DNA from 3 places in the Methylobacterium sp. Leaf87 genome. Region 1 is predicted to be linked to each of the others. Evidence: riboswitches for the same ligand, from Rfam matches in the RefSeq annotation. Region 1 holds a riboswitch; each other region holds the start of a gene.
What was found. Region 1 has a riboswitch for cobalamin ahead of ASF22_RS01200 (CbtB-domain containing protein). Riboswitches for the same ligand answer to the same signal wherever they lie in the genome.
Positions count from the first base shown of each region.

Region 1 (10,170 bases):
GAGGCCGGAGGCGCCCGTTTCCTCGATGGCCACCAGGGCCTTCGGCGGCAGGCCGGGAATCGCGCGGCCGATGGCTTCCACGGCCTCGGCCAAATCGGAGAGTCCGAACAGCGGCGCGGTCAGGGTCAGGCGCTGCGGGCCGCCATCGGCACGGATATCCCCCAGGCCTACGGCCGTGAGGTGAGGGGCGAGCGTGCCTTGCGTCTCGGGCGTGACGCCCCGGATCTGAAGGTTGGCTCGTGCGGTGACGTCGATATGGCCGTTGCCGAAGCGGCGTGCGCCCTCGGCCACGGCCCGCGCCTGGGCGGCGGTGAGGCGCCCGAGCGGCGGGTGGACCCGCGCCAGGAGCCCGTCGCCCGTCTGCATCGGGCGGGCGAGGCTCGGGCACCAGCCGCGCCGGCTCGCGGCCTCGGGCAGAACGCGGCGGGCGACGTTCACTCGGCCGCCTCCGGCAAGCGTTCGTCGGCCGCAATCGCCTCCGGCATCAGCTCGTCGGCCGCCATGGCGTTGCGCCGCGTCGTCCACAGACCCCGGCGGCGGGCCTCGTCGAATCGCTCCAGGATGGCGCGGGCGGCCTCGGGGTTCGCAGCGCGCAGGGCATCGAAGGTGTCGATGTCGGCGATCATCGCGCCGTAGAGCCGGTCGAGATCGGCATTCGACACGGCGTCCGTGGTGGCGGCGAGGACGAAGACCGCGTCGATTCCCTGCGCCAGTTCCTGGGCGCCGCGATAGCCGTGACGCAGCTGCGCCGCGATCCAGCGCGGATGGGCGAGTTTTCCGCGGATCAGCCGGGCCGCGTCCTCGCGGGCCGTCCGGGCCTTCGGGGCATCCGGGGTCGCGACATCGAGGCTGTAGAGGGTCGGCTGGCCCCCTGTGAGAGCGGCTGCGGCGGCGAACCCACCCATGGCCTCGACGGCGGCGTCGCCGTCGAGCAGGTCGCGCTCGGCGATGTCGAAGGCATGGACGTAGGCATCGGCCTGGGCGACGCGGGCGGCGAAGCCTGCATCGGCCACGTCCGATGCCCCCCCATAGGCATGCGAGGTGGCGTCGAGGTAGGCGCGGCCGAGATCCGAGCGCTCCTCCCAGGCCCCGTCGAGGGCGAGCTCGCCGGCGCCGGCGCCGTAGCGGCCCGGTGCCGCGCCGTAGACGCGGGGCGTCGCCTCGCCCCGGCGGCGCGCGGCCGCGAGGGGGTTCTCCGCGTCCTCCTCGTGACGCGCCGCGACGGAATCGGCTGCGCGGGCGAGGAGCGCGAGGGTATCCGGGAAGGTGTCGCGGAACGCCCCCGAGACCCGCACCGTCACGTCGATGCGCGGCCGGTCGAGGAGCGCCAGGGGCAAGACCTCGAAACCGGTGACACGGGTGGAGGCGTGGTCCCAGACCGGGCGTACGCCCATGAGGGCCAATGCATGAGCCACGTCCTCGCCGCCGGTCCGGAGCGTCGGCGACGCCCACAGATCCATGACGATGCGGGCGGGATACTCGCCCTCGTCCTGAAGGTAGCGGCGGACCACGGCATCGGCGGCCTTGGCGCCCAGGGTCGTGGCGGCCCGCGTCGGCAGGCTGCGCGGGTCGAGGGTGGTGAGGTTGCGCCCCGTCGGCATCACGTCGGTACGGCCGCGCGAGGGCGAGCCGGCGGGACCGGGGGCGACGAAGCGACCGTCGAGGGCGGCGAGCAGTCCGTCGCGCTCGGCCGCTGCGCAGGCGGCCACGGCTTCGGAGGCCTGAGGCGCCGCCCGGCCAAAGACATGGAGCCCGTCGCGGGTGGTCACCTCGCCGAGATCGCACAGATGGGCGTCCAGCGCCGCCAGGGCATCCGGCATGGGGGTGCCGGTATCGATGCCCGCCGAGGCCAGCAGTCCGGCCGACTCCGCCTCGTCCAGGATGGTGCGGGCGATGATCGCAGCGCGGCGCGGATCGAGGATGCTCGCCGCCGAGTACTCTTCCACGAGTTCGCGCAGGTGTGCCGATTCCGGGTCGAGACCCGGGCATTCGGTCTGCGGCGTGAGATGGCCGAGCGCCACGCCGCCGAGGCGGCGCTTGAGGGGGGCGGCTTCGCCGGGATCGTCGACGATGAACGGGTACACCACCGGCAGGGACCCGATCGCGCGGGCGGGCCAGCAATTCGGCGACAGGGCCACGGCCTTGCCCGGCAGCCACTCGGTGGTGCCGTGGGTTCCGAGATGGATCAGGGCGTCGAAGTTCTCGCGCAGGCCGAGATGGAAGGCGAGGTAGGCGTGGGTCGGCACCGCATCGGGGTCGTGATAGCCGGCCTTGCGGTCGGCGGCACGGCCACGATCGGGCTGGAGGAACAGGGCGACGCGGCCGTTCGGAGCGCGAACACGCTTTCCACCTCCAACCTCATCCTGAGGTGCCGCGTGAGCAGACTCGCAGGAGGGTTCCAGGCATCGCAGGTCCAACTGGACCCCTCCTTCGAGGGCTCCGCTCCGCTCCGCCACCTCAGGATGAGGGTGTGGGTGGGAGGTCGGGCACACCATCGAAAAACGGAAGGCGCCGTCGACGATAAGGGGATCGGCTTCTGGCCCCCCCCAAGACGCGATCAGCTCGGCCCGATCGGCCTCCGGCAACCCCGCGAACCACGCCCGATACGCGTCGAGGGACACCGAAAAATCGCGCGGCCCGTGCGTGAGCGCGCGCATCACCGCGTCGGCTTGCGGCAGGGCGCCGGCGGCGTAGCCCGCCGCCGCGAGGTCCTCCACCATAGCTCGCGCGCTCTCGGGGGTGTCGAGGCCGACGGCGAAGCCGGCCCGGCCGCCGCGCGCCGGGTAGTCCGACAGCACCACGGCGAGCCGCCGTTCCACCCGGGGCAGGCGGGCGAGACGCACCCAGGCCGCCGCCCGGTCGGCGAGCGCCGCGATTCCCGTCGCGTAGGGACGCGCGCGGCGCTCGGAGAAGCCGTCGATTTCGGGGCCGTCCTCCTTGAACGAGATCGGGAAGCCCGAGAGCCGGCCGTCGAATTCCGGCAGGGCCACCTGCATGGCGAGGTCGGCCGCCGACATCCCCCGGGCCGAGGCGTCCCACGCGGCGTGGGCCGCGCCGAGGGTGTAGGCCTGGATCACCGGGCAATCGGCGCCGTCCAGGACGAAGCCCGCATCCTCGCGGGCCGAGAAGGCGGTCGCGGCCACGACGAGGTCGGGCTTTCGCGCCGCGATGGTGTCGCGCAACGCCGCCAGGGCCGCAGGGTCCTTGAGGCTCGAGACGGCGACCACCAGCACCTGCAGGCCGCGGGCCTGGAGTGCATCGCCCAAGGCCGCCAGGGGTGCGGCATCCCCCGACAGGATCGCCGAGCGGTAGACGACGAGGAGCGCCAGGGGCACCGTGCCCGCCTGCAAGGGCCGGCCGGCGGCCAGAGCCCGATCGCGGTCGATGGGGCCGCAGCCGGGGCAGCAGACGAAGCCGCGCGGCAGGGCCTGCGGCTCCTCCACGGTGCCGGGAAAGCCGATCTCGGCCGCGATCCGCCCGAGCATCCGGCGCAGGTTGTCGGCGCCGCCCGCCCGGAAATAGGCGTCGAGGACGGGTGCGAGATCGGGCTCCGTCGAGAAGGCATCCAGGCGATCGTCGGGCCGGTCGTCGCCCGGCAGGACGATGAGGCGAACGCCGTTCGCCCGTGCGGCGGCAGCGGCGCGCTCGATGCCGTAACGCCAGTAATCGAGCCCGCCGAGGCATCGGATCACGACGCATTTCGACCGCGCGATCACCCCGTCGACGTAGAGGTCCACCGACATGGGGTGACGGAGCTTCGCGAGTTTCGCCAGACGCAGGGTCGGGGCCGGACCCTCGCCGGCTTGCGGAAATGCCGCCGCGAACGCGCCCGCGACGCCGAACAGGTCGGAATCCGTGAACGACAGGAACACGATGTCGCCCGGCGCCTGACCGAGATCGATGGCGGCTTCGCCCTCGTCGAGGGAAACCGTATCGACGCGGATCAGATGCATGGCGGGATGCGCGACCTCACAGCCGCGCCTCCGTGAGGGGCCGGCCGATCCGGGCGCGTCTGCGCCGGCGCAGCCGCCAGAGGGCGCGGACGAGGAACAGTCCGATCGCCGCCACGGGAAGCCAGGGCAGGCTGGCGACGGCGAAGCGCAGGGCGGCGCCCGCACTGGCGCCGAAGGTCTGGCCGGCCTGGCTCCAGGCTTCCTCGACGGGGGCGAAGGCACCCGCTCGCGCGCTGTCCGAGCGAAGCGAAACCGAGACGATTTCGGTATCGACGCGCCGTTGCAGGCCGCGCTGCTTCGCCTCCCCCTCCTCGATTTCGGATTGGACCTTGGAGAGTTCCTGGGCGATGCGGATGAGGTCCTCCACGCGCGTGTCCGCCTTCGCGGACAGTTCGTCGAGGCGCGCGCGATAGGCGGCGAGCTGGGCGAGCCGGCGTCCTCCGTCCGCGATGGGTGTGGTCAGGTCGTCGGCCCGTGTCGCCTGACGCCGCAGGACCACGTCGCCCGCCGCCTCGCCCGGCAGGGGAGCCGTGAGGAACGCCACGTAGGGGGCGACGGACTCGTGCGGCAACCGGACCTGGATCTGCGCCTGCGGTCGCCCCTGCGGACGCGGACCGTCATCGATGGACGACGTGACGAGGATGCAGCCGAGGCCCGCATCGGTCAGGCAGCGGTCACGCGCCGCCGCGAAATGCGCCGCCACCCGATCGGGCGGCAGGCCGATGGTGAGGTCGTGCGTATAGGCGAGCTTGGCTGCGGTGTTGCGGGCGGGCTGGGCCAGCGCGAGGGGATTGGCGGTGTCGGGCGCCGGCGGGCGCGTGTCGGAGCAGCCCCCCAGTCCGAGGAGTACGGCAAGGCCCAGGGCCGCCGCCGCGCGGCCGTTCCGTACCGCCATGGCGCTCACCCGGCCAGGGCGGCGGCGACCGCCGCCTGATCGAATCCCTTGAGGCCGATGACGACGAGGCGGCCGTCGCGGGCTTCCGTGCTTTTCCAGGGTCGGTCGTAGTGATGCGCGATGCGGGTGCCGACACCCTGCACGACGAGGCGCATGGGCTTGCCCGTGACTTCGGCGAACCCCTTGATGCGCAGCACGCCGGCGGTCTCGGCGGCGCGACCGACGCGGATCGCCAGGTCCTCGGCGGTGGCCGTGGCCGGGACGGGCAGGGCCACGGAGTCGAAATCGTCGTGGTCGTGGTCCTCGCCCTCGCCGTGGTGGGAGGGTCTGGCATCGAGATCGTCCTCGGCCGCGGCTCCGAGGCCGAGGATCACGCGCGGGTCGAGGCGGCCGTGCTCGGCCTCCACCATCTTCACGGCGCGGGGCAGGTGGGCCTGAACCTCGGCGCGGACCTTCTCGCGGCCGGCGGCGTCGAGGAGGTCGGCCTTGTTCATCACCACGAGGTCGGCGCAGAGGATCTGGTCCTCGAACACCTCTTCCAGGGGATTGTCGTGATCGACGTTCGTGTCCTCGGCACGCTGGGCGGCGGAGGCCGCCGGATCGTCGGCGAAGAAGCCCGCCGCCACGGCCGGACCGTCGATGACCGCGATGACGCCGTCCACGGTAACCCGCGAGCGGATCGCAGGCCACTGGAACGCCTGGACCAGGGGCTTGGGCAGGGCGAGGCCGGAGGTCTCGATAAGGATGTGCTCGGGTGGGTCGGCTCGGTCGAGGAGCTTGTTCAGGGCCGGCACGAAGTCGTCGGCCACGGTGCAGCAGATGCAGCCGTTGGCGAGCTCGACGATGTCCTCGTCTTGGCAGCCTTCGATGCCGCAGGCGGCGAGAAACGAGCCGTCGAAGCCGATATCGCCGAACTCGTTGACGATGATCGCGAGCCGCCGGCCGTTCGCGTTCTCGACGAGGTGGCGCACGAGGGTCGTCTTGCCGGCCCCGAGGAAGCCGGTGACGATAGTGCAGGGAATCTTCTCGACCAGGGTCATTCGGCGGCGTCCGTACTAGGGTGCGCCGCGAGCGGCGGGATGCGGGCGACGACGCCCTTGCGGAATTCCTGGGGCCGAGCCTTCCACGGCACGACGCCGTCGGGCGTCTCGCCGTAGAGGCCGACCCCTTCGAGGATGATCCGGGCGGATTCGGTGGCGTCGAGGTCGCCGTAGACGTAGGTCCAGCGCCCTTCCGAGGCCACCGCCACGGTGCATGGCCGCTTGCAGACGGAGAGGCACTCGACGCCTTCGATCCGCAGGCCGGTCTGGCCGTGCTCACCGACGGCCTCCCGGAGCGCGTCGAGGAGGCGCGCACCGGCGCGGGGTTCCGCCGGGTCGCCGGCCGCACGGCAGGCGGTGCAGACGTAGAGGGTGACCACGTCAGGCATGCGCCGTCGCCTTGCGACCGAACAGGGCCCAGGCCCAGCCGTAGGCGAGCCCGATGACCGCCCAGAACACGAAGGCGATCCCGAGCGAGCGTGCGGCGAACTGGGCCGCGTAGCCCGCCGGCAGGGCGGAAGCCGCGTGGCTCGTCTCGGGTGCTCCGGCGAGGTGTGGTGCCACGATCAGGACGAGGCCGCCCGCGATGGAGATCGGCGCGCGGCGGATGGCGATGAGGTAGAGCCCCATGGCGGTGGCGACGGCGGTCATCACCCACCAGAACTGACGATCGGCGAGGGGGGCGGCGTCCATGCCCGGTAGTTCCGGCGGAAGGCCGAGGGCCGGCGCCAGGGCGACGGCGAGGAAGCCCGCCACGGCGAAGCGCAGGCCGGTCTCGGGCGTCGGTTCGCGCCCGCAGGCCAGCAGCACTGCGCCGAGCAGCAGGGCATACCCGACGCCGCCCACCAGGGTGGCGAGCGCCGTGAACGCCATGCGCGGCAGTCCGGGTCCGGGCTGCCAGGCGGGCGCGGTCTCGCCGCCGGACACGCCCGGGTCCTTCGCGCCGTGATCGTGTCCGCCATGCACCCGCACCACGAGGGATGCGAATCCCGGCGCGGGGGGCGATACGGGGGCTTGAGCCTGCGTCTCGTAACGCTCGGCCGCGATGATGAGCGGAGAGGTCAGGGCGAGCTGCAGGCCCGTCGCGACGATAGCCGCGAGGAAGCCGGCGACCAGGGCCGCCGACACGAGCCGGATGATCATGGGGTGTCTGCCTTCAGGCGCCAGGCGCTCAGTGGCAGGGAAAATTCTGGGTGTGGCGGAAATCGTGCGCCGCGTTGTGGAGCGCCATCGCCGGGGCGAAGCCCGCCATGAACACGAGGCCGAGGCCGAGGAACGCGGCGACGAGAACGGCCCCGAGGCGCTCGTTGGTGCGGGTGCCGGTCAGAACGAGGGTGTTGGTCGACATCGGTTGATCTCCTGGCCGCCCCGCCGGCGGCCGTGGTCGAAGGTGAGGACGAAGGTCCCCGGTGCCGGACGGCAGGTCTCCTGGCTCGCGGGTCATCCGGAACCTGCCGCCTTCCCGGATCGCTCCGGTGGCCGATGGCAGGCCCGTCGCCGCTCACAGTTGCGGGGGCAGCCGCGGTTTCAAGGCGCTTGCCCCTCACCGCGTTCCCTTTTCACCCCGTCGCCGGGGCACCGTCCGATCCCGATGCTTCTACGCGGTCGCGCGATCCCTGACAACGCGCCGCTGTGCCGTTTGCATCGCCTTTGACCACACAAGGGCGTTTCGGGCTAAAGAAGCCCCATGCGGCAGCCGTCCCCCCCATGACCGAGATATTCCCCCGTGTGACCCTCGTCCTCGGCGGCGCGCGCTCGGGCAAGAGCGTCCATGCCGAGGGGGTGATCGAGGCGCAGCCGCCACCCTGGCTGTATCTCGCAACGGCCCAGGCCTGGGACGACGAGATGCGCGACCGCATCGCCCTCCACCGCACCCGAAGGTCGGCCGACTGGATCACGCAGGACGTGTCGATCGACCTGCCCGAGGCGGTCGCGGCCGCGCGCGGACCGGTACTGGTGGATTGCCTCACCCTCTGGCTCACCAACCTGATCCTGGCGGAGGCCGACGTCGAGGCCGCGACCGGGGCGCTGCTCTCCGCTTGCGCCGACGCGCCGGGGCCGGTGGTCCTGGTCGGCAGCGAGGTCGGCCTCGGCATCGTGCCCGAGAATGCCCTCGCCCGCCGCTTCCGCGACGCGGCAGGGCGGCTTCATCAGCGCCTCGCCGCACAGGCCGACCGCGTCGTGTTCATGGTGGCGGGGCTGCCGATGATCGTGAAACCCCAACTTGGAGACCACGCATGAGCGACGCCGCCGACCGCCATCGGGAGAAGATGGAGAAGCGCAAGGCCGTGCAGGATGCCGAGGTGGCGGAGAAGACCATCGAGAAGGGCCTCCTCATCGTCAACACGGGTCCCGGCAAGGGCAAGACCACGGCGGCCCTGGGCCTGATGCTGCGGGCGCTGGGCCATGGCTGGCGGGTCGGCGTGGTGCAGTTCATCAAGGGCGCCTGGGACACGGGCGAGAAGCACGCCCTGAAGGCCTTCGGGAACCAGATCGACTGGCACACCCTCGGCGAGGGCTTCACCTGGGAGACCCAGGACAAGGCCCGCGACATCGCGGCGGCCGAGCACGCCTGGGCGAAGGCCCTGGATCTCATGGCCGATCCGAGCATCCGCCTCGTGGTGCTGGACGAACTCAACATCGCGTTGCGCTACGACTACCTGCCCATCGACGACGTGGTGGCGACGTTCCGGGCACGCCGACCGGACCTCCACGTCATCGTCACCGGCCGCAACGCCAAGCCGGCCCTCGTCGAGGCCGCCGACCTCGTCACCGAGATGGGCTCCGTGAAGCACCACTTCGCGGCGGGCGTGAAGGCGCAGGAGGGGATCGAGTTTTGAGGTGCCGGCCGTCATGACCCGCGCCATCATGATCCAGGGCACCGGTTCGGATGTCGGCAAATCCCTCATCGTCGCCGGTCTGTGCCGCGCCTTCGCCCGGCGCGGGCTGCGGGTGCGGCCGTTCAAGCCGCAGAACATGTCGAACAACGCCGCCGTCACGGCCGATGGCGGCGAGATCGGACGGGCCCAGGCGCTTCAGGCGAGGGCCGCCGGAGTGGCGCCCTCGGTCCATATGAACCCGGTCCTCCTCAAGCCCCAGAGCGAGACCGGCAGCCAGATCGTGGTGCAGGGCCGGATGGTCGGCCAGGCCGCGGCCCGGGACTACCAGGGCTGGAAGCCGCGCCTCCTCGGGGCCGTGCTCGAAAGTTTCACCCATCTGAAAGCCGAGGCCGACCTCGTCGTGGTCGAGGGCGCCGGCTCGGCGTCGGAGGTGAATCTGCGCGCCGGCGACATCGCCAACATGGGCTTTGCCCGCGCGTCGAACACGCCGGTGATCCTGCTCGGCGACATCGACCGCGGCGGCGTCATCGCCAGCCTCGTCGGCACGAAGGCGGTGATCGACCCGGCCGACGCGGCGATGATCCGGGGCTTCCTCGTCAACCGCTTCCGCGGCGATCCGAGCCTGTTCGCCGACGGCATGGACCTCATCGCCCGCCACACGGGTTGGCCCAGCCTCGGGCTGATCCCGCATTTTCCGTCCGCCGTCCGCCTGCCCGCGGAGGACGTTCTGGGACTGGTCGGCTCCGAAGCAGGCGCGGCGGGTCGCACGGTGGTGGCCGTCCCCGTCCTGCCGCGCATCGCCAATTTCGACGATCTCGATCCCCTGCGGGGCGAGCCGAACGTCTCCGTGGTTCTGGTTCGTCCCGGGGAGCCGATCCCCGTGGCCGACCTCGTGCTCCTGCCGGGCTCGAAGACCACCATCGCGGACCTCGATGTCTTTCGGGCCGAGGGCTGGGATATCGATCTCGCCGCCCATGTCCGGCGCGGCGGCCGGGTGCTCGGCCTCTGCGGCGGCTACCAGATGCTTGGGCGCCGCCTCGCCGACCCGCACGGGATCGAGGGCGCCCCCCGGACGGTGCCGGGTCTCGGGCTCCTCGACGTCGAGACGGTGATGACCCCGGTCAAGCGCCTCGAGGCCGTCACCGGCACCTCGTTGCCCGACGGCGTACCGTTCTCGGGCTACGAGATGCACCTGGGTGATACCACCGGACCCGACGCGGCGCGCCCGCTCGTTCGTTTCGCCGATGGGCGCCCGGACGGGGCGATTTCGGCCGACGGCCGGGTCGCCGGCACCTACGTGCATGGCCTGTTCGCCGACGACGCGCAGCGCGCCGCGTGGCTCGCGCGCCTCGGCGCCCGGTCCGGCGGCGACGCCTACGAGGCGGGGATCGAGACCGTGCTCGACGCGCTCGCCGACCACCTAGAAGCCCATGTGGATTGCG
Region 1 is NZ_LMMI01000001.1:258,904-269,073, reverse strand. Features, by position in the region: gene ASF22_RS01230 (hypothetical protein) at 1-438, opposite strand, end outside; gene cobN (cobaltochelatase subunit CobN) at 435-3,953, opposite strand; gene ASF22_RS01220 (DUF4349 domain-containing protein) at 3,970-4,848, opposite strand; gene cobW (cobalamin biosynthesis protein CobW) at 4,854-5,888, opposite strand; gene ASF22_RS01210 (DUF1636 domain-containing protein) at 5,885-6,277, opposite strand; gene ASF22_RS01205 (CbtA family protein) at 6,270-7,031, opposite strand; gene ASF22_RS01200 (CbtB-domain containing protein) at 7,060-7,236, opposite strand; cobalamin riboswitch at 7,289-7,486, opposite strand; gene cobU (bifunctional adenosylcobinamide kinase/adenosylcobinamide-phosphate guanylyltransferase) at 7,596-8,129, shown strand; gene cobO (cob(I)yrinic acid a,c-diamide adenosyltransferase) at 8,126-8,728, shown strand; gene ASF22_RS01185 (cobyric acid synthase) at 8,742-10,170, shown strand, end outside.

Region 2 (10,170 bases), on a different contig from region 1:
GACCAGGGTGCCGGTCAGCATCGGCGCGGCCGTGGCGCTCCAGGCATGGGTCGCCGCCTCGATGCGGTCGGCGCCTTCCTCCATGCGCACCACCATCATCTCGATGGCGATGATGGCGTCGTCGACGAGGAGGCCGAGCGAGATGATGAGCGCACCGAGGGTGATGCGGTCGAAGTCGCGGCCCGTGACCATCATGACGACGAACACGGCCGAGAGGGTGAGCGGCACGGCCAGCGCCACCACGATGCCGACCCGGAAGCCGAGCGCCACCAGGGATACGAAGATCACCACGCCGAGTGCCGTGAAGAACTTGACCATGAACTCGTGGATCGCGTCGTCGATGACCTTGGCCTGATCGGTGATCTTGGTGAAGCCGATGCCGAGAGGCGTCTCGTGATGGATCGCCACCTCCTCGGCGTTGAGGGCTGCGCCGAGCTTGAGGCCGTTGAAGCCGGGCTTCATCACGAGTCCAAGCATCAGGGCGGGCTCGCCGTCGTTGCGGATCTCGAAGCTCTTCGGGTCCTCGTAGCCGCGCTTGACCTCGGCGATGTCGCCGAGCTTGAGGCTGCGGTCGCCGGCCGCGACCGGCAGGTCGCGGATCGCGTCGAGCCCGTCGATGGCCCCGTCGAGGCGCAGGTAGACGCGCGGACCCGCCGCCTCGACGAAGCCGGCCGGGGTCACGTCGTTCTGGTTGGAGAGCGCCGCCAGGAGTTGCTGGCCGGTGATGCCGAGGGTGGCGAGGCGTTGGTAGGAGATCTCGACGAAGATCTTCTGCGCCTGCTCGCCCAGGATGTTGATCTTTTCGACGCCGTTCACGCGCAGCAGACGCTGGCGCAGGTCCTCGGCGCGCAGCACCAGCTGGCGGTGGGGCAGGCCCTGGGCCTGCACGGCGTAGAGAGCGAAGTAGATGTCCGAGAACTCGTCGTTGAACAGAGGCCCGAGCACCCCGCGCGGCAGGCTCGAAGCCTGGTCGGAAAGCTTCTTGCGGGTCTGGTAGAACTCCGATTGGAGCTTGGCCGGGGGCATGTTGTCCTTGAAGATGACCTTGGTCACCATCAGGCCGGGGCGTACCGTGGTCTCGGCCCGGTCGTAGTAGACGAGCTCCTGCAGGCGCTTCTCCAGGGGGTCGGCGACCTGACGCTGCATCTCTTCCGCCGTGGCGCCGGGCCAGGCGGCCGAGACCGTCATGACCTTGACGGTGAAGGCCGGGTCCTCCGCCCGCCCGAGCTTGCCGAAGGCGAAGAAGCCGGCCCCCGTGAGTGCGATGATCAGGAACAGGGTGACCGCCCGCTCGCGGACCGCCAGGGCGGAGAGGTTGAGGCCGTTCATCGCACGGCTCCGGTCAGGCTCGGGGGCGCTTGGCGCACCTTCTGGTCGGCTTTGAGGAGATGGGCGCCGAGCGCCACGATCCGGTCGCCGGCGCTCAGACCCGTGACGATCTCCGCGCGTTCCTCGCCCATGCGGGCGACCTTGACGGCCTGCGGGCGCACCGTCTCGGTGGCGGCGTCGTAGCGCCAGACCGCCGTGCCGTGCCCTTGGTCGAACAGCGCGCCCAAGGGAACTTCCACCCGCTCGGAACGGACCGCATTGAGGGCTTTGAGCTGCAGGGTGACGGTGGCACCGAGCGGCGCGTCCTCGCCGCCGCCGGACAGGATGTACCGCGCCCGGTAGGTGCGTGTGGCGGGATCGGCGGTGGCCGACAGCTCGCGCAGTCGCGCCGGGTAGGTCGCTTCACCCTCCGCATAGAGCGTCGCGGAAGCCTCGCCCTGCGCCAGGCGCCGGCTGCCCTCGGGCAGGAACACCTCGGCCTCACGGGATCCGTCGCGGGCGAGCCTCACCACCGTCTGACCGGCCGCAACCACCTGGCCGGGCTCGGAGGGTACCTCCATCACCACGCCGTCCGCATCGGCCTTGAGCTCGGAATAACCGGCCTGGTTCTCGATCTGGCCGGCCTGGGCCTGGGCATTGGCGAACTGGGCGATGGCGGAATCGGCGGCACCCTTGTTCTGATCGTAGGTCTGCTTCGAGGTCCAGCCGTCCGATACGAGCTTGCGGCTGCGCTCCTCGTCGGCCCGGGCCTTGATCATCTGCGCACGCGCCGCTTCGACGGAGGCGCGCGCGGCAGTGAGCGCGAGGGTGAAGTCGGTCCGATCGAGGCGCATCAGCGGCTGGCCACGCGTCACCCGGTCGCCCGGATCGACGAGGCGCTCGAAGATCTTGCCGCCGACCCGGAAGCCGAGGTTGCTCTCGGTGCGGGCTCGGATCACCCCGGTGTAGCGGGCGACGCCCCCCACCCCGGGCACGACCGCGACGGTCTGGACCAGCGGTGGCTCCGGAGACACGGCTGTCTCGGCCGGCGAGCAGGCCGCGAGCGCCAATGCGCCCAGCCCAAGCACCCATCTCGCATCCATGCCTGCCTCCTCGCACCGAACCGGCACGTTTTAAATTATGTTCGACATTTATTATGGTGCGACGCTGCCGTCAATGGTCGCTGCGCGCGCTTCCGGGACTGCGACGGAGCGGCGGCGCGGCGCGTGCTCCCACGAAAGCCGGAACCTCCGATCGCAGCGACCGGATGGCGGTCCCGGTCGAGCTCGGTCGGGCCCATCGCACGGATGTGACTTTTGAGCCCTCACAAACGGACTGATCCGTGGCGTTGGCGCGTAGGCGGGGAAGTTACGCAGTGTTACATGATCCTAAACCTCCGGCTCCGACGAGCCGCCATCGCGGGAGACTGTTCCGGTTGAAGCCACGGATGGACACGATGCCGAGGATCGACCTCACGGCCTGCGACCGCGAGCCCATCCACATCGTCGGCAGCGTGCAGCCCCACGGCTTCCTGCTGACCCTGGACGCAGCGAGCCTCGTCGTGGCGCAGGCCAGTGCGAACGCGCCGGCTCGGGTCGTCGCCGGCGCGAGCCTCGATGCTGTCCTGCCCGAGTTGGTCGCGGTGGTGCGCCGTTACCTCGACGCTGCGCCGGCCGAGGACGGGGCCCACTACCTGCGCACGGTGACGCTCGGCCCGGCGGGTGCGCGGCAGACCTACGAGGTCGCGGCACACCGGGTCGACGACCTCGTCGTGCTCGAACTCGAAGAGGCGGATGCTTCCGTCGAGGAAGGGCTCGATGCCCTGACGCCACGGCTGCGTGCCTTCGTACAGCGTCTGCGGGTGGCCCGCTCCATCGAGGAGCTCTGCGACATCGTTGCCGAGGACATCCGGCACATCACCGGCTTCGATCGGGCGCTGGTCTACCGTTTCGACCGGGACTGGCACGGCACCGTGCTGGCCGAGAACGGAAACGGGGTTCTGCCGTCCTACCTCGATCTGCGCTTTCCCGCCTCCGACATCCCGGCCCAGGCGCGTGAACTCTACCGCCGCAACCGCCTGCGCATCATCCCGGATGCCGGATACGCGGCGGTCCCGATCACGCCGCCCCTGACGCCGGCGGGTACGCCCCTCGATCTCAGTCAATCCGTCCTGCGCAGCGTCTCGCCCGTGCACGTCGAGTACATGCGCAACATGGGCACGATGGCGTCCATGTCGGTGTCGATCCTCGTCGACGACACGCTCTGGGGCCTGATCTCCTGCCACAACCGCACCCCGCACCGGGTGCCCCTGCAGGCGCGCAACGCCTGCGACGTCCTCACCCAGATCTTCGCCCTGCAACTCTCCGCCCGCGAGCGGGGCGCCCAGGCCGAGCAGCGCTTGGCACTCGGGGCGGTCCAGGCGCGGCTCCTCGGGTTCATGGCCGAGGAGGACAGCTTCGTCGACGGTTTGTTGAAGCATCCCGACGACGTCCTGGCGCTGGTGAACGCGGCGGGAGCCGCCATCGTCACGGGCGACCATTGCCGCGTCATCGGCACGACGCCTTCCGAGGCCGAGGTCCGGACCCTGTACGACTGGCTCTCGGTCGAGGGCGATGCGGCGGAGGTCTTCGCCACGGAGTCGCTGTCGGAGCTTCTGCCGGCGGCCGCGGCTTTCGCCACCGAGGCCAGCGGCCTGCTCGCGATCTCGGTTTCCAAGAAGTACGCGAGCTACATCCTCTGGTTCCGGCCGGAGGTGGTGCGGACGGTGAAGTGGGGCGGCAATCCGGTCAAGCCGGCGACGCCCGATCCGGAGGGCGGCCCCGACCGCCTGCATCCGCGAAAGTCGTTCGAGATCTGGAAGGAAACGCTGAAGGGGCGCGCGCTCCCCTGGAGTGTCCCGGAGATCGAGGCGGCCAAGGATCTGCGCGCCTCGGTCCTCGGGATCGTGCTGCGCCGGGCGGAGGAACTGGCCGCGCTGAGCGAGGAGCTCCAGCGCTCCAACAAAGAGCTGGAGGCATTCTCCTACTCGGTCAGCCACGACCTGCGGGCCCCGTTCCGCCACATCGTCGGCTACTCGAACCTCCTGAAGACGCGCGAGGGCGCCAACCTGTCGGACAAGGGCCGGCACTACGTCGACACCATCATCGAGGCGGCGTTCTCGGCCGGAACCCTCGTGGACAACCTGTTGGCCTTCTCGCAGATGGGCCGCAACGCCCTGAACCGGGTATCGGGCGACATGAACGCCCTGGTTGAGGAGGTCCGGCGCAAGGTTCTGCGCGATGCGGCGCCCGCACACGTCGTGCGCTGGGAGATCGGGCCCCTGGGCCGTGCCTACGCCGACCCGTTCATGCTGCGCCTCGTCATCGAGAACCTGCTTTCGAACGCGCTGAAGTACAGCCGGAACCGACCCGAGGCGGTCATCGAGATCGGACGGCTTCCCCCAAAAGACGGCGAGGCCGTCTTCTTCGTCCGCGACAACGGGGTCGGCTTCGACATGACCTATGTCGACAAGCTCTTCGGCGTGTTCCAGCGCCTGCACCGAGTCGAGGAGTTCGAGGGCACCGGCATCGGGCTCGCCAACGTGCGCCGCATCGTCGAGCGCCATGGCGGCCGGACCTGGGCCGAGGGCCGGCTCGGCGAGGGCGCGACCTTCCACTTCACGCTGCCCTTGCGGGGCGAGGCACCCTGAGAGATGGCCAACCTGAAACCGATCCTTCTCGTCGAAGACAATCCCAACGACATCGAGCTCACGCTCGCGGCACTGGAAGCGGGTCAGCTCGCCAACGAAATCGTCATTTGCCGGGACGGGGCGGAGGCCCTCGATTTCGTCTACAGGCGCGGCGCACACGTGAACCGAGCGTTGCAGGACCCGGCCGTGATCCTGCTCGACCTGAAGCTGCCCAAGGTCGATGGCTTGGAGGTCCTGGCCAAGGTGAAGGGCGATCCGCAGACCCGGTCCATCCCGGTGGTGATGCTCACCTCCTCGCGCGAAGAGACCGACGTGGTGCGCTCCTACGACCTCGGGGTGAACGCATTCGTGGTGAAGCCCGTTGGGTTCAACGAATTCTTCTCGGCCATCCAGGAACTCGGCGTGTTCTGGGCCGTCCTGAACGAGCCGCCGCCGCACAAGGGAGGCTGGCCATCGAACACCTGATGGACGCCGACGACGCGATCCGCATCCTCCACCTGGAGGACAGCGATCTCGACGCCGAACTGGTGGAGGCCGCCCTCGACGGCATGGGGCGCCCCTACGTGATCGATCGGGTGATGGACCGCCCCGATTTCGCCGCCGCCGCCCTACCGGGCCGTCATGACTTGATCCTTGCGGATTTCGTCCTGCCGACCTTCGACGGCATCAGCGCCCTCGCCGTCGCCCGGGAGCAGTGCCCGGACACGCCGTTCGTCTTCGTGTCCGGCACCCTCGGCGAGGAGACCGCCGTCGAGGCGTTGAAGAACGGCGCCGTCGACTACATCACGAAGCAGCGCCTCGAGCGTCTTCCACGCACCGTCCTGCGGGCGTTGGCGGAGGCCCAGGCGAAGGCCGACAAGCGTCGGGCGGAGGCCGCGCTTCAGGCGCTCAACGATACGCTGGAACTCCGCATCGCCGAGCGGACGCGGGAACTCGCCACCTCGAACGCCGAATTGCAGATGCAGATCGTCGAGCGCGAGCGGGTGGAAGAGGCCCTGCGCCTCGCCCAGCGCCTGGAGGCCGTCGGGCAGCTCACGAGCGGTGTCGCGCACGACTTCAACAACCTGCTCACCGTCATCTCGGGCAACATCGAGTTCCTCGGGCGCGAAGTCTCGACCGAGCGCTCGAAGCGTCGGCTCGCGATGATGAAGGGAGCGGCGGATCGGGGCGCGAATCTCACGGCGCAGCTCCTCGCCTTCTCCCGCCGCCAGAGGCTGGAGCCCACCCCGGTCAGTCTGAACCAGACCGTCGCCTCCATGCGCGACCTGCTCCAGAGCTCCATCGGCGGCGCGGTGCGCATCGAGACGACCCTGCAGCCCGACCTGTGGCCGGCCTTGGTGGATGCGACCCAGATCGAACTCGTCATCCTCAACCTCGCCATCAACGCGCGCGACGCCATGGTGGTCGGGGGATGTCTGACCATCGAGACGGCCAACGTCACGGTCACCGGCCCCCAGACGCGCCCCGAGCAGCCGATGCCGGGCGAGTACGTGATGGTGGCCGTCAGCGACACGGGAACGGGCATGCCGCCGGAGGTGGTGGCGCGCGCCTTCGAGCCGTTCTTCACCACCAAGGAGGTGGGCAAGGGTTCGGGGCTCGGGCTCGCCCAGGCCTACGGCTTCGTGAAGCAGTCAGGCGGCGGCATCCGCATCGACACGATCGTCGGGGAGGGGACCTCGATCCGAGTCTACCTGCCCCGCGTCGAGGACGGAACGAGCGCCGTCCACGAGGCCCCCCACATGACCGCATGCGGGCTTGGCCGCTTGCCGGGCGGACAATCGGTCCTGCTCGTCGTCGATGACGACACGGCTGTGCGCGAGGTCACCACCACCCGCCTCGCGGAGGCCGGTCACGCGGTGCGCGAGGCGGGCTCGGGCCTCGCGGGACTGGCGTCCCTCGAGGCGGACCCTTGCGTCGATCTCGTGGTGCTGGACTTCGCGATGCCGGGCATGAATGGGGCCGAGGTCGCCACCGAGATCCGCAAACGCTGGCCCAGCCTGCCGATTCTGTTCGTCACCGGCTATGCGGACACCACGGCCCTGATGAAGGTCGGCGCGGTCGGCGCCGACAGTATCGTTCAGAAACCGTTCCGGGACGGCGAGTTGGAACGCAAGGTCGGGGAGGCCATCGTGAATCGACCCGCGCCCGGTCTGCGCCTAGTCTCGGGCGGCTCCTCCGGCAGCTGAATCGATCGTCCGCCCCGGATCCGCGGGTTTCGAGGAAGACAGCCGGCTGGCGTCCTGGACCTCGCCGCCTTCGTCCTCGGTGTGCGCGGCGCCGGGGCTCGCCACGATCCTGCGTGTCTCGGCCCGGCAGGTCTCGCGCCGTGACGTTCCGATCGGCGGCCGAGGGCGCTCGGCCTTGACTTCTCCGGACCCGGATGGAACCGTACAGCCGTCAAGGTTCTCGCGGTCCTCGGATCGCGAGCTAAGAGGGAATTCGGTCGAGCCCATCGGGGCGATGCCGAAGCTGCCCCCGCAACTGTGAGCGGTGAGCCGCTGCCGAGAACGGTCACTGGTGCCATGCACCGGGAAGGCCAGGCAGAGGCGTCGATCCGTGAGCCAGGAGACCTGCCTTGGCGACGAACGTCTCTCGGGCGGGGTGCTCCGGTGGGTCGCATGATCGACGTCGGCCCGTCATGGTCGGCGCGCGCCCGTGCTGCTCGGCCTGACACGTCCAGAACCATTTGGATGGTGTTGATGGCCGCGATCGATCACCCCTTTCCCGAAAGCGTTCCCGCTCAGAACCGGCCCGGCGACACGGAGCCCGTGCCCGAACTCGGCTTGCTTGGTTTCGGCGTGCAAGGTTTCAGCTTGCATGGTCAAGCTTCGCAACGTAATAATGTTTCAAACGCCATTCAGGCTCCTGAGCCGGTGCCGGGGGGCGTCCCGTCATCGGGCGACGGGCTGGAGCGGCGCTCATCCCGTTCGAGACCCGATACGATGCTCCTGAAAAACGGCCTGCGCCTCGGCGTCGCCCTCGCGGCCCTGTCCCTGACGCCGTCGGTCCGTGCCGAGGAGACGGCGGTCACCCTGGACACCCTCACGGTGGAGGGCACCGGCATCGGCCTCAACGTGCCGGAAGGCGCCATCGGACTCATCGGCCCGACCCCGGGTTTCAGCGCGGCGCGCGCCGTGAGCAGCACCAAGACCGACACGCCCCAGCGCGACGTGCCCCAGGTCGTCACGGTTGCCTCGCGCGAGGTCATCACCGATCTGGCCGCGACGCGAGTCGACCGGGTGTTCAACTACACCCCCGGCGTCGCCCAGCAGAACAACTTCGGCGGCCTCACCGTGTTCAGCTACGCCGTGCGCGGCGTGACCACGTCCGAGATCTTTAAGAACGGCTTCGCCATCAACCGGGGCTTCCCGCCGCCGCCCGACACCCAGAACGTCGAGCGCATCGAGGTCCTGAAGGGCGCGGGCGGCGCCCTGTTCGGGCGCAGCGATCCGGGCGGCGTCGTCAACATCATCACCAAGCAGCCGACCGCCGAACGCTTCGTCGAGATGGGTGGCCTGTGGGGCAGCTTCGAGCAGTTCCGCGGCACCGTGGATGCCGGCGGCGCCCTCAACGAGGACAAGACGGTCCAGTACCGCTTCAACTTCGCGGGTGGGCGCCAGAACAGCTTTCGCGATTTCGTCGACGGCGACCGGCTGTTCGTGGCGCCGTCCCTCAGCTGGCAGATCACGCCCGACACCAAGGTCACCGTCGAGACCGAGTTCGTGCGCAACCGCATCGTGTTCGACCGGGGCGTGATCGCCATCAACCGGCAACTCGGCTTCCTGCCGATCTCGCGCTTCCTCGGCGAGCCGGGCCAGAGCACCGAGCAGACCTCGAACACGATGCAGGTGCGCCTGGAGCACCGCTTCGACGCCGATTGGCAGATGCGGCTCGGCGCACATTTCAACACCGGCACACTCGAGGGCGAATCCGCCGAGGTCCGGAGCATCGCGGCCGACAACCGCACCGTTGCCCGCGACCGCAACTTCCGGGACTACCGCTGGGACACCGCCATCGGCCAGGCCGAGGTGGTGGGCCGCTTCGCCACCGGCCCCCTGGCACATACCCTGCTCCTCGGCTTCGAGCGCGAGAGCACCGACAGCCGCACGGTCTACCTGCGCTCGAATGTTCGCCAGAACCCGTTTTCCATCGACATCTACAACCCGCGCTACGGCCAGCCCCTGCCGCCGTACGCCATCCCGCGCAACAACCTCGAGCGGGTGACCAATACGGCCCTCTACGCCCAGGACCAGATCGCGCTCAGCCCCGAATGGAAGGCGCTGCTCGGCGTCCGGTTCGATTTCTTCGAGCAGTCGTTCCGCGAGCGCATTCCGCGCAGCGACGTCGAGCAGTCGCGGGCCGCCGCGACGCCCCGCGCCGGACTCGTCTATCAGCCGCTCCCCGAACTCTCCCTCTACACCAATGTCGGCACGAGCTTCCGGCCGAACATCGGCCCAGATGCGGCGGCGGCCTCGCGCGGGGTGCCGTTCGCCCCCGAGACGGGCATCGGCTACGAGGTCGGCGCCAAGCTCGACCTCTATGGCGGGGCGCTCGGCCTCACCGGTGCGGCGTTCCATATCGAGCGTGAGAACGTACTGACGCCCGACCCCAACAACAGCGGCTTCTCCCTCGCGGCGGGCGGGGTGCGCAGCCAGGGCTTCGAACTCACGGCCACGGGCCAGATCTCGCCGGAGCTGCGCCTCATCGGCGGCTACGTCTACGCCGACGCCGTAGTGACGAAGGACAACGTCCTGCCCGTGGGTGCCCCCCTCATCAACATCCCCAAGCACAGCGGCAGCCTGCTCGCCGTCTACGAAGTCCAGTCCGGCCCCTACGCGGGCCTCGGAATCGGGGGCGGCGTGCGTGGGGTCGGCGAACGCGCCGGCGACGCGGGCGGCACCGGTTTCGTCCTGCCGGCCTACGTGGTCGCCGACGCGCTGGCGTATTACCGCTACGAGAACATCCGCTTCGGCTTCAACGTCGAGAATATCTTCGACAGTGAGATCTACGAGAGCTCGCTCAACGTGTTCCGGGTCTATCCCGGCGCACCGCGACGCTTCACCGGCACCGTCTCGGTGCGGTTCTGATGCTGGAGTCGCACGAACCGGTCCTGGCGATCGGCGACGTCGTCATGACCTTCGGCGGTCGCAGGGCCCTCGACGGCCTGACCCTGA
Region 2 is NZ_LMMI01000021.1:5,867-16,036, reverse strand. Features, by position in the region: gene ASF22_RS12140 (efflux RND transporter permease subunit) at 1-1,329, opposite strand, end outside; gene ASF22_RS12135 (efflux RND transporter periplasmic adaptor subunit) at 1,326-2,411, opposite strand; gene ASF22_RS12130 (ATP-binding protein) at 2,765-4,996, shown strand; gene ASF22_RS12125 (response regulator) at 5,000-5,461, shown strand; gene ASF22_RS12120 (response regulator) at 5,461-7,182, shown strand; cobalamin riboswitch at 7,380-7,589, shown strand; gene ASF22_RS12115 (TonB-dependent siderophore receptor) at 7,939-10,083, shown strand; gene ASF22_RS12110 (ABC transporter ATP-binding protein) at 10,083-10,170, shown strand, end outside.
Region 2: linked by a shared signal. The riboswitch ahead of ASF22_RS12115 (TonB-dependent siderophore receptor) and the one ahead of ASF22_RS01200 (CbtB-domain containing protein) in region 1 are both predicted to bind cobalamin.

Region 3 (10,170 bases), on a different contig from region 1:
GGGCGGGCGGCGTGTTGACGAACCGCAGGCGGATAGGACTTTCGCCGAGGATCGCTCCGAAGGCCGGTGTGACGGAGATCGGAAGGCACCGTGACAGGGCGTCAGTGGCAGCGTCCTCGTAGCGTTTGCGGGCTTCCCCGTCGCCGTTCAGCCGCCGGGCGGTGACGAGGGGCGGCCCTCGCAGGGCGCCCGTCTTGTCGAGGCCGAAGCGGAACGCGATCAACGATCCCTCCGTCCCCGGCGGCACCGACCAGCACGCGGCCAGAGCGGTGCGAAGATCCATCCAGTTGTTGATGGGTGACGGACCCTGGGCCAGGGCGGCTGCGCACAAGACGGTGCACACGCCTCCGAGAAGCGCCGCGCTGAAGGGGCGTCCGCTCGCCCGTGATCGTGTCCGTCCGGTGCGCATGCCCCGCATCTTAGGCGAGCGTTTACGCCTGTGTAAAATCGCCTTGGACTCTTCGCTCAGTGTTCCCGCTCGGGTGGCGCCAGGTCGCCGGGAATCCGACGCGGGTCGCCGTAGAGGTCGTCGAGCGCCCCGAGGACCGCCTTGGTCCAGCGTCCGGTCCCGTCGTCGCCGGGATGCCCGCTGGCATAGGCCTCGATCCAGAAGTCGATCTCCTCGTCGCCGAGGTGGATCGTCCGGATTCGCTGGCGGAGGCGAAGCAGATCGGTGCGTGCGCGCAATTCGACCTCGTCCTCGCGCAGGTCGTCGCGGGCCTCCCGCACGGAGATCAGCTGGGTCGCGGAGGACAGGGTGGTACGGTCGAACGCCAGGACGGCACCCTGCCGAACATCGCGGGCGGTGAGCCCCGCCGCACCGTCGTCCCGGCGGTCCTGCATCGCCTGGGCGACGAGGCCTGCCACGGTGCGATCCCGGAAGAAGCGCAGGCTCGGCCGGTCGCCGTCTCCTGTCGGGGCCACGGACAGCCGGTCGAGGATCCAGGCCTCGACCAGATCGGGTACGACGATGGGGTGATGCAGCTGCATCCCCGCGCTCAGTCCGCCGTCCAGGTCTGACCGTGATACACGAACACGTCCGGCCGGCTCGCCAGGGCGGCGAGGCCCGAAAAGGCCGGGTCGTGGAGGGCGATCACGCTGGTTGGAATCGCCTCCATCTGCGCCACGAAGGGCGGCTTGTGCTCGAAGGCGGCGCGGAAGCCACCCTGGTGCAGCACATCGATGATCCGAGGGGCGATGCCGCCGCCGATATAGACCCCGCCGGTGGCGAGGAACGTCAGGGCGAGGTCGCCGCAGACCCGGCCGAGCAGCTTGGCGAAGAGCGCGAGGGCGGCCGCCGCATCCGGGTCCGTGCCGCCGAGTCCTGCCTCGGTGACCGCGGCGGGATCGAGCCTGGGGCCGTCCTCTCCAGTGCGCAGACGATGCAGACCGGCGTGCAGGCGCGACAGGCCTGGCCCGGAGAGCAACGCCTCGACGGTGATCCGTCCCTCGATCCGCTCCAGGTGCGGCCACAGGGCGTGCTCCTCGGTGTCGCTCGGGCCGAAATCCACGTGCCCGCTCTCCGTCGAGACGATGGCGAGGCGATCCCCCACGGGCAGCAGGGCCGCCGCGCCGAAACCCGTGCCGGGGCCGAGGACGAGGCGGGCGCCCTGATCACCCTTGATCCCACCCTCGCGATGGGGACCCACCGGGGTCAATTCGCCGGGACTGATCTCGGCCGCGCCCGCCGCCACCGGCACGTAGTCGTTGACGATCACCGCCCGCGACAGGCCGAAATCCCGGCCGATCCGCGCGCCCTCGATCACCCAATGGGCGTTGGTAAGCTGTACCGCCGGGCCATCGACGCGCGCGGCGACGGCCAGGATGGCCGAGCGCGGCGGCGGACCGCCACCTTCGGCGAGCGCCGCCCGGATCGCGGCGCTCGGGTCTGGATGGCCGGCCGTCTCGACATGGGCGAGAAGGCGCGGCTGTGCACCGGACTTCGGCACCACGGCGAAGCGGGCGTTGGTGCCGCCGATATCGCCGACGAGGACCGGAAATTCGAACATGCGCGCTCCTTTTCGAAAAAGGCCGGGTTCTCAGGTGTGGCTGACGCGGGTGTGGCCGTTCTGGGCGCGGCCGGGTCAGGCCGGCGGCAGGGCGTCGGGATCGATGGGGGCCCCGTCGGCCCAGGCGTAGAGCAGCCGGCGCACGTCCTCCGGGGTGGCGAGGCGCCGTGTGGCGATGGTTTCGGCCGCGCCGATGCGGACGCTGACGCCCCCGCTCGCGTTGACCACCGCGAAGGCCTTCTCGTCGGTGAGGTCGTCGCCGAGGAAGATCGCCCGGCGGCCGGCATAGGGCGGGGCTTGCGCGAACACCCGGATGGCCTGGCCCTTGGTGGCCGAGGCGGGCACGATCTCGCCCACCGCCTTGCCGAGCTGGAGCCGGTAGGCGGCACCCAGGGCATCGGCGGTGATCTTGACCGCCGCTTCCGCGAGCGCCGCGTCGGCCGGACTGGCGAGGCGCCAATGCACCGCCACCGACGCGCCCTTGTCTTCGATCAGAACGGCATCGAGCCCGGCGACGGCCGCGGTCAGGCCGGCCATGCGGGCACGCAGTTCCGGATGGTTCTCGGCGCCTCCCCCGCTCACGACGCCGTCGACCCGCCGCTCGACCCCATGCAGGCCGGCGATATCGAACCGGGCCGGCGCCAGGAAATCGTCGATCACCCCGATGGGCCGACCGGTGACGACGGCGAGCGCGCCGCCGAGGCGGGTGCGCAGCCGCTCCAGGGCGCCCGGCAGGGCCGGATCGACCCGGACCAGATCGGGCCGGGGGGCGATTTCCACGAGGGTCCCGTCGAAGTCGAGGTAGAGGGCGAAGTCGGTCGGCTCGGTCACGCTCTCGGTCACGCTTCGCGTCCCTCCATCCAAGACCGGCCTGCGCTAGCATGACGCGCGCCAGTGGAAAACGGGGCGCGGCCCACGCCGTGCCCTAACTCACGCATCCGTATCCCGACGCCAGGAGCCCGCTGCGCATGTGGCCGACACCGATTCACCCCGGTCCCGACGAGGAGAGCGTCTGGGATTACCCGCGGCCGCCCCGCCTGGAGCGCGTCGCCCGGCGCCTGCGGGTGGTGTTCTCGGGCGAGACCATCGCCAGCACGGTGGCGGGCTGGCGCGTCCTCGAGACCAGCCATCCGCCGACCTACTACATCCCGCCCGCCGACGTGGCCCCGGGCGTGCTCGGCCCGCCGCGCCGGGCCGGCCTCTGCGAGTGGAAGGGCCGCGCCGTGCTCCACGACGTCTCGGCCGGCGGGCGCCGCGCCGAGGGGGCGGCCTGGGCCTATCCCGATCCCACGCCGGATTTTCGCGCCATCGCCGGATACCTCGCCTTCTATGCCGGACCGATGGACGGCTGCTTCGTCGGCGACGTCCGCGCCACGCCGCAGCCCGGCGGGTTCTACGGCGGTTGGATCACGCCGGGCCTCGTCGGCCCGTTCAAGGGTGGTCCCGGCTCCATGGGTTGGTAGGACCATGGCGCCGGGGTTGCGTCCCCGTCAGGCCCGGCTACATGCCGTCACGGTGTGATGGAGCGATGGCATGCACGGTGAGATCGACGTCGAGGCGCGGGCGGTGGGGCTGTGCCCGGATCGCCTGGGGCGAATCGACGGCTGGATGGAGCGGCTGGTGGCCGACGGGAAGCTCGCCGGCCTCTCGGTGATGGTGGCGCGGGCGGGCAAGACCGCGTATTTCCGCACCCACGGTCTCGCCGACATCGCCCGGGAGAAGCCGTTCGCCCCCGACACCATCGCGCGCATCTATTCGATGACGAAGCCGCTCACCTCGGTGGCGGTGATGATGCTCTACGAAGAGGGGCGCTTCCAGCTCGACGATCCCATCACCCGTTTCCTGCCGGAATTCTCCGACATGCGGGTGCTCACCGGCGGCAACCGGGTGAAGTTCGACAGCGAGCCGGCGCAGCGCGCCATCACCATCCGCGACCTCCTCACCCATACCTCCGGCCTGACCTACGGCTTCATGGAGGCCACCCTCGTCGATGGCCTCTACCGCCAGAACGGCGTCGATTTCGGCGAGGCGCAGACCGACAGCCTCGCCACCGTGGTGGAGCGCCTTGCCCGCCAGCCCCTGCTGGCCCAGCCCGGGGCCGAGTGGAACTACAGCGTCGCCACGGACGTCCTCGGTTACCTCGTCGCGGTCGTGTCCGGCAAGGACTTCGCGGAGTTCATGCGGGAGCGCGTCCTGGCGCCGCTCGGCATGCTCGACACGGATTTCTTCGTTCCACCCGACAAGGTCGAGCGGTTCGCGGCGAATTACAGTCTGTTTCGCGAGCGCAGCCTGAAGGTCTACGACGATTGCGTCGGGAGCCGGTTCGCGCGTCCGCCGGTGGTGGCCTCCGGCGGCGGCGGCCTCGTCTCCACGGCGGGGGACTACATGCGCTTCTGCCGCTTCCTCCTGGCGCGCGGAGAACTCGACGGCGTGCGGCTGCTGGGGCGCAAGACCGTCGATCTCATGCTCACGAACCACCTCGACGGCGATCTGGCCGCCATGGGCCAGCCGCGCTTCTCCGAGACGGCCTATACGGGCATCGGTTTCGGGCTCGGCTTCTCGGTGATGCTCGATCCGGCCCGTGCGCAGATCGTCGGAACGCCCGGCGAGGCCGCCTGGGGCGGGCTCGCCAGCACCGCCTTCTGGGTCGACCCGGCCGAGGATCTCGCGGTGGTGCTCCTCGCCCAGCTCATCCCGTCCTCGGCCCTGCCGATCCGCCGGGAGTTGCGGGTGCTGACCTACGCCGCCCTGGTGGACTGATCCAGAGCTACAAAAAGCCGGCTCCGCTGGGCGAAGCCGGCTCGAAATTTTCCCGATGAGTCGAGCGGCTCGATGCGGGCGACCCGCGATCCTACTCCGCCGCGGGGGCGGCGGGTGCGGTTCCGGGAGCGGCCGGCTTCGCGCCGGGCTTCGGGGCCGCGGGCTTGGGCGCCCATTCGGCGTCGGAACGCGGGCCGCCGGGCTGGTTCGTCGCCGCGGTGAGCTGGCCCGGAACCACGTCGTTGACCTTGCTCCAGGTCTGCGATCCGCACAGGAACCCGAGCATGCAGCCCCGCACGGACAATTCGGTGGGCTGATCGGCCCACATGGTCACGTCGTAGAACTTGCCCTCGTCGGCGTTGTAGATCTTCCCGGCGTAACGGGCGTCGGCATCCGGCTTCAGACCCATGATGAGCTGGTGCCCCAGCGACGGGCGCGCCTGCTTCTTGGTGTCGGGATTCTTGAAGTCGACGCGGGGCTGGCCCTTGTCGTTCAACGGCACCTTCAGCCAGACGACGTAGCCGCACAGGTTGGTGTTCTGCGGACCGCATTTCTCGACGCGGATTCGCGCGCGGCCATCCTCGGTGAGGTAGGTCCCGGTCGCGTCGTTGGGCGTGGCGGCCAGGGCGGACCCGGGCAGCGCGGCCAGGGTCAGGCCGGCCAGAGCGGCGAGGGTCGATCGGTCGATCATGGGTTGGACATCCTCAAACTTCGAAAACCTGCCGGGCGGCGCCATCAGCCGTGTCGTGTCGGCCCGCCGGAGCCGCGCCGGACGACCGTCACCGGGCCACACGCGGTCGTCGCCCCGTGCGGTGATGCCCCGCCTTCGGACGCGAAGGTGACCGGATCATGACCACGACGCCCCGCCGTCGCTGGAATCCGGTTCGCAGGTCGTCGGTCCGGACCCGAACGCAAAAAGCCGGGGCTTTCGCGCCGGCTCGTAGAGCTTCGTGATGGGGGTGCGCTTATTCGGCAGCGGTCATCTCGGCCGTGAAGTGACCGCACCAATCCTTGGACGCCACCACCGGCCAAAGGCCCGGGGACTTCGGCTCCGGCTGGCTCACGGGCGGATTGAAGCGGCACAGGCCCGCATCGCCGGCTGCCGCGCCGCCGTTGAGCTTGTGATCGTCGAAGAAGCGGCAGCTCTCGCAGGCGATGCTGTGGTTGCTGGTCATTGTGTCTCTCTCGGTCGGATGGGCAGTCGCTCCGCCCGCGCCGTTCTTAATTAGAATAACTCCAATCAGGCGTCAACGTGGTTTTCGGCGCTTGGTCGTCGTCGGTCCGTTGGTGTGCCTGGAATTCCGCTTTGCCGCTGGATCGACCGTCACGATCCGCGCTTCGGCTTGACGGGGTGCTCGGCGAAGCCCTAGCGTGACCGTGACGGTTCCTCTCCGGAGGATCAAAAGGGAACGCGGTGAGGGCTTCGGCTCGATGCCGCGGCTGCCCCCGCAACTGTAAGCGGCGAGCCCATCATCAACACGTCACTGGGTCTTCCGGATCTGCCAAGATCCCGGCCTGGGAAGACGATGAGAGGGCGGTGACCCGCGAGCCAGGAGACCTGCCGTCAGTCGTGGTCACACGCGAAACGCATCGGGCGGGGTGTCCTGATGGGTGTCGGGGCGTTCGCATGCCGCGAACGGATCGGCCTCGTTCGCGGTGACGTGCCACACCGCGCCCCGTGCGCGCCCGCCGTTTCCGCATGCGCCCGCCCGAACCACTGCCTTCATTGCCTATCGATCGTGATCGCGTACCGCACCCGTGCGGCCGTCGAGCTCATGCGTCGTCGCACGAAAAGGCTTGGCCAGGACTGAACGATTGTAACGTTATAACATTCGTTTTAGGCGTAGTGGAAGCGTCGTCGCGTACGTCGCGCGCCCTCGGACAATTCGCATCGCCATGCTGTTTCCACGTTCCTGCCTCGCGCATCATCCCGGCCCCGGTCCCGGGATCGTCGGAGGATGTCTTCTCCTTGTCCTCGCTCCCATCGCGGCCTCGGCGCAGGAGCCGGCCGTCACCCTCGACACCCTGTCGGTGGCCGGTTCCGGCGTCGCGCCCGCCGGGCTCAACCTGCGCACGGTGGATCGCGGCGCCAGCCGCCTCGGTCTGACGCCCCTGGAGACGCCGGCCAGCGTCGACGTGATCGCGGGCGAGACCGCGCGCCGGCGTGGCCAGAACACCGTCGCGGAGGCCGTGACAGAGAACGCCACCGGCATCACCACCGTGGCGGCCCCCGGCAACGGCAATGGGGCCTTCACGGCGCGCGGATTCGCCGGCCCGAACTCGATCCAGCAGCTCTACGACGGCACGCGCCTCTACGTGGGCGCCGGCACCGTCACCTTCCCGTTCGACACCTGGAACGTCGAGCGCATCGAGGTCCTGCGCGGCCCGGCCTCGGTACTCTACGGCGACGGGGCCATCGGCGGCGTCGTCAACGTGGTGACGAAGAAGCCGGTGTTCACGCCCATCAACGAGGCCCGCGCGGCCCTGGGCTCGGACGGTCTCGCCCGACTCGCCCTCGATTCCGGCGGCCCCATCGGCGAGGCCCTGGCCTACCGCTTCAACATCAGCGGCAACCGGTCCGGCGGCTGGATGCAGCCCGACGGAGATTTTCGCAACCTCGCGGTCTCCGGCGCGCTGACCTTGCAGGCGGCCCCCGACCTCGCCTTCACACTCAGCCACGACTTCGGCTACCAGGAGCCCGCCCGCTACTGGGGTACGCCGCTGGTCAACGGGCGGATCCTCGATTCCATCCGGTTCAACAACTACAACGTCCGCGACGCCAAGATTTTTTGGACGGACAACTGGACCCAGCTCAGGACCGAGTGGAGCCCGAGCGCCGACATCACCGTGCGCAACACCGCCTACCGGCTCCAGAGCCGGCGCCAGTGGCTCGACGTCGAGCAATACGCCTTCAACCGAGGCACCGGCCGCATCGACCGCTCGGACTACCTTGAGATCTACCACCAGCAGGAACAGGTCGGGAATCGCCTCGACGCGACGGTCCGGGGCACCCTGTTCGGGTTCCGCAACGAATTTCTGGCCGGGTTCGACGTCAATCACATCGCCTTCCGGCACACTAACAACTTCCAGTCCGAGGGCGGCGGCCTCACCACGAGCGTCGATCCGTTCGCCTACGATCCCGGCCTGTTCCCGGCCAACGGCCGCGCCTCGCCCGCCTATGCCACGTCGACCAACCAGGCCTCGGTCTTCGCCGAGAACCGCCTGATCCTGTCGGATCAGCTCTCGCTGCTGACGGGCGTGCGCTTCGACGCCCCGACCCTGAACCGCCGGAACCTCGTCTCCGGCGCCACCTTCCAGCGCGACTTCCAGGCCCTGAGCTACCGCTTCGGTGCCGTCTACGCCCCGACGCCCGACCTCTCCCTCTACGCCCAATACGCCACCGCCACCGATCCGGTGGGGAGCCTCATCACCCTGTCGCAGAGTCTGGCGAACTTCCGCCTCTCCACCGGCCAGCAGGTCGAGGTCGGCGCCAAGGGCATCGCCTTCGGGGGGCTGGCCGAGTGGACGCTCGCCGGCTACCGCATCGTCAAGGACAACCTCGTCTCCACCGTGCCGGGCCAGCCCACCGTCTCGACCCAGGTCGGCCGGCAATCCTCGCAGGGCGTCGAGGCGGCCGTGTCCCTTCACCTTTTCGATGCCTGGCGGGTGGATGCCAACGTCGCCCTCCTCCACGCCCAGTACGACGATTTCAATCAGGCGGTGGCTGGTGCGGTGGTGTCCTATGCCGGTCGTCAGCCCATCGACGTGCCGGAGCGCGTCGCCAACCTCTGGGTGAACTGGGCCTTCGCCCCGGCCTGGGAGGCGCGCATCGGCGTGCAGTATGTCGGCGAGACCTTCAGCGATTTCGGCAACATGGCCCGGCGCCCGGACTACGCCCTGCTCAATGCCGGGCTCGACTATCAGGTCGGGCCGGCCTCGCGCCTGTCGGTGCGGGCCTACAACCTCGCCGACACGGTCTACGCCATCAGCGGCAACGCCGTGAACGGGGTTGGCACAAACTGGCTCCTCGGCCGGCCGCGCTCGTTCGAGGTCGCCTACAGCGTCAGCTTCTGACGCGCCGTGCGCCGCCTCCTGAAACCAATGAAGCGGTGGCTGATCCTCGGCCACCGCTGGCTCGGCATCGCCACGGGGATGTTCCTCGCCACCTGGGTCCTATCGGGCCTGGTGATGATGTACGTCCCCTTCCCCAACCTGACGGAGGCGGCGCGGCTCGCCGGCCTGCCCCCCATCGCCTGGGATCGGGTGCGGCTCGGCCCCGACGCGGCGCTGAAGCCCCTCGGCCTGACGCGCCTGCCCCTCGCCCTGTCGCTCGGCATGCGCGGCGATGCGCCGGTCTACCGGACCATCCTCCCGACGGGCGAACTCGGGACGGTCTCGGCCGAGACCGGCGCGGTGCTGGGACCCCTGTCGGGGGCGGAAGCTCTGGCCCTGGTTCGGGCCCGGGGCGGGACCGGTCCGAACCCCAGCGTGACGACGATCCAGCGCGACCAGTGGACCGTGACGGCGCGCTACGATCCGTTCCGCCCGTTCCACGTCGTCGCCCACGACGATTCCGCCGGCACCGAGCGCTACGTCTCGCAGGTCACCGGCGCCGTCGTTTTAGAGACGACGCGGTTCGTGCGCGGCTGGAACTGGCTCGGGTCGATCCCGCACTGGATCTACCTCACGCCCTTGCGCGCCCGGGCCGAGCTGTGGCGCGACGTGGTGCTGTGGATCTCCGGCATCGCCGTGGCCGGTGTCCTGAGCGGCCTCGTCCTCGGGGTCTGGCGCCTGCGCCTGCGCCGGCCCTACGCTATGGGAGTCTCGCCCTATCGCGGCGTTATGCGTTGGCACCACCTGTTCGGGATCGTCGGCGGCGTGGCGCTCCTCGGCTGGGTCGCGAGCGGTTGGCTGTCGATGAACCCGAACCGCTGGTTTTCCGGGCCGAGCCCAACACCCGCCATGCGGAGCGCCGTCATGGGAGAAGCGCCCCTCCCCGGCCTCGACGCCCTGCGCACCGTCGCCGTGTCCGGTCCCGTCGAGATTCGGTTCACCGGCATCGCCGGACAGGTCCACGCGGTCGCCACCGATGCGGACGGGCGACGCCATGTCGAACCGCCTGTGGCGCCGCAATCCTTGAGCACGGCGGCGGCGCGCATCCTGCCGGGCGCGCAGGTCGTCGCGGCCGAGACCCTGACGGCCTACGACGCCTATTGGTACCCGCACCACGAGACACGGGTGCTGCCGGTGTTGCGCGTCCGGTTCGACGATCCGGCGGAGACCTCGGCCTATCTCGACCCGGAAACGGGCGAGATCCTGATGCGTCTCGACCGAAGCGGCCGGGCCAACCGCTGGCTGTTCTCCGCCCCCCACCGCTTCGATTTCGCGATCCTGACGCGCC
Region 3 is NZ_LMMI01000013.1:14,924-25,093, reverse strand. Features, by position in the region: gene ASF22_RS09985 (hypothetical protein) at 1-223, opposite strand, end outside; gene ASF22_RS09980 (hypothetical protein) at 466-990, opposite strand; gene ASF22_RS09975 (glucokinase) at 999-2,009, opposite strand; gene otsB (trehalose-phosphatase) at 2,085-2,840, opposite strand; gene ASF22_RS09965 (DUF427 domain-containing protein) at 2,978-3,472, shown strand; gene ASF22_RS09960 (serine hydrolase domain-containing protein) at 3,543-4,769, shown strand; gene ASF22_RS09955 (DUF2147 domain-containing protein) at 4,861-5,460, opposite strand; gene ASF22_RS09950 (hypothetical protein) at 5,735-5,944, opposite strand; cobalamin riboswitch at 6,134-6,350, shown strand; gene ASF22_RS09945 (TonB-dependent siderophore receptor) at 6,666-8,843, shown strand; gene ASF22_RS09940 (peptidase) at 8,871-10,170, shown strand, end outside.
Region 3: linked by a shared signal. The riboswitch ahead of ASF22_RS09945 (TonB-dependent siderophore receptor) and the one ahead of ASF22_RS01200 (CbtB-domain containing protein) in region 1 are both predicted to bind cobalamin.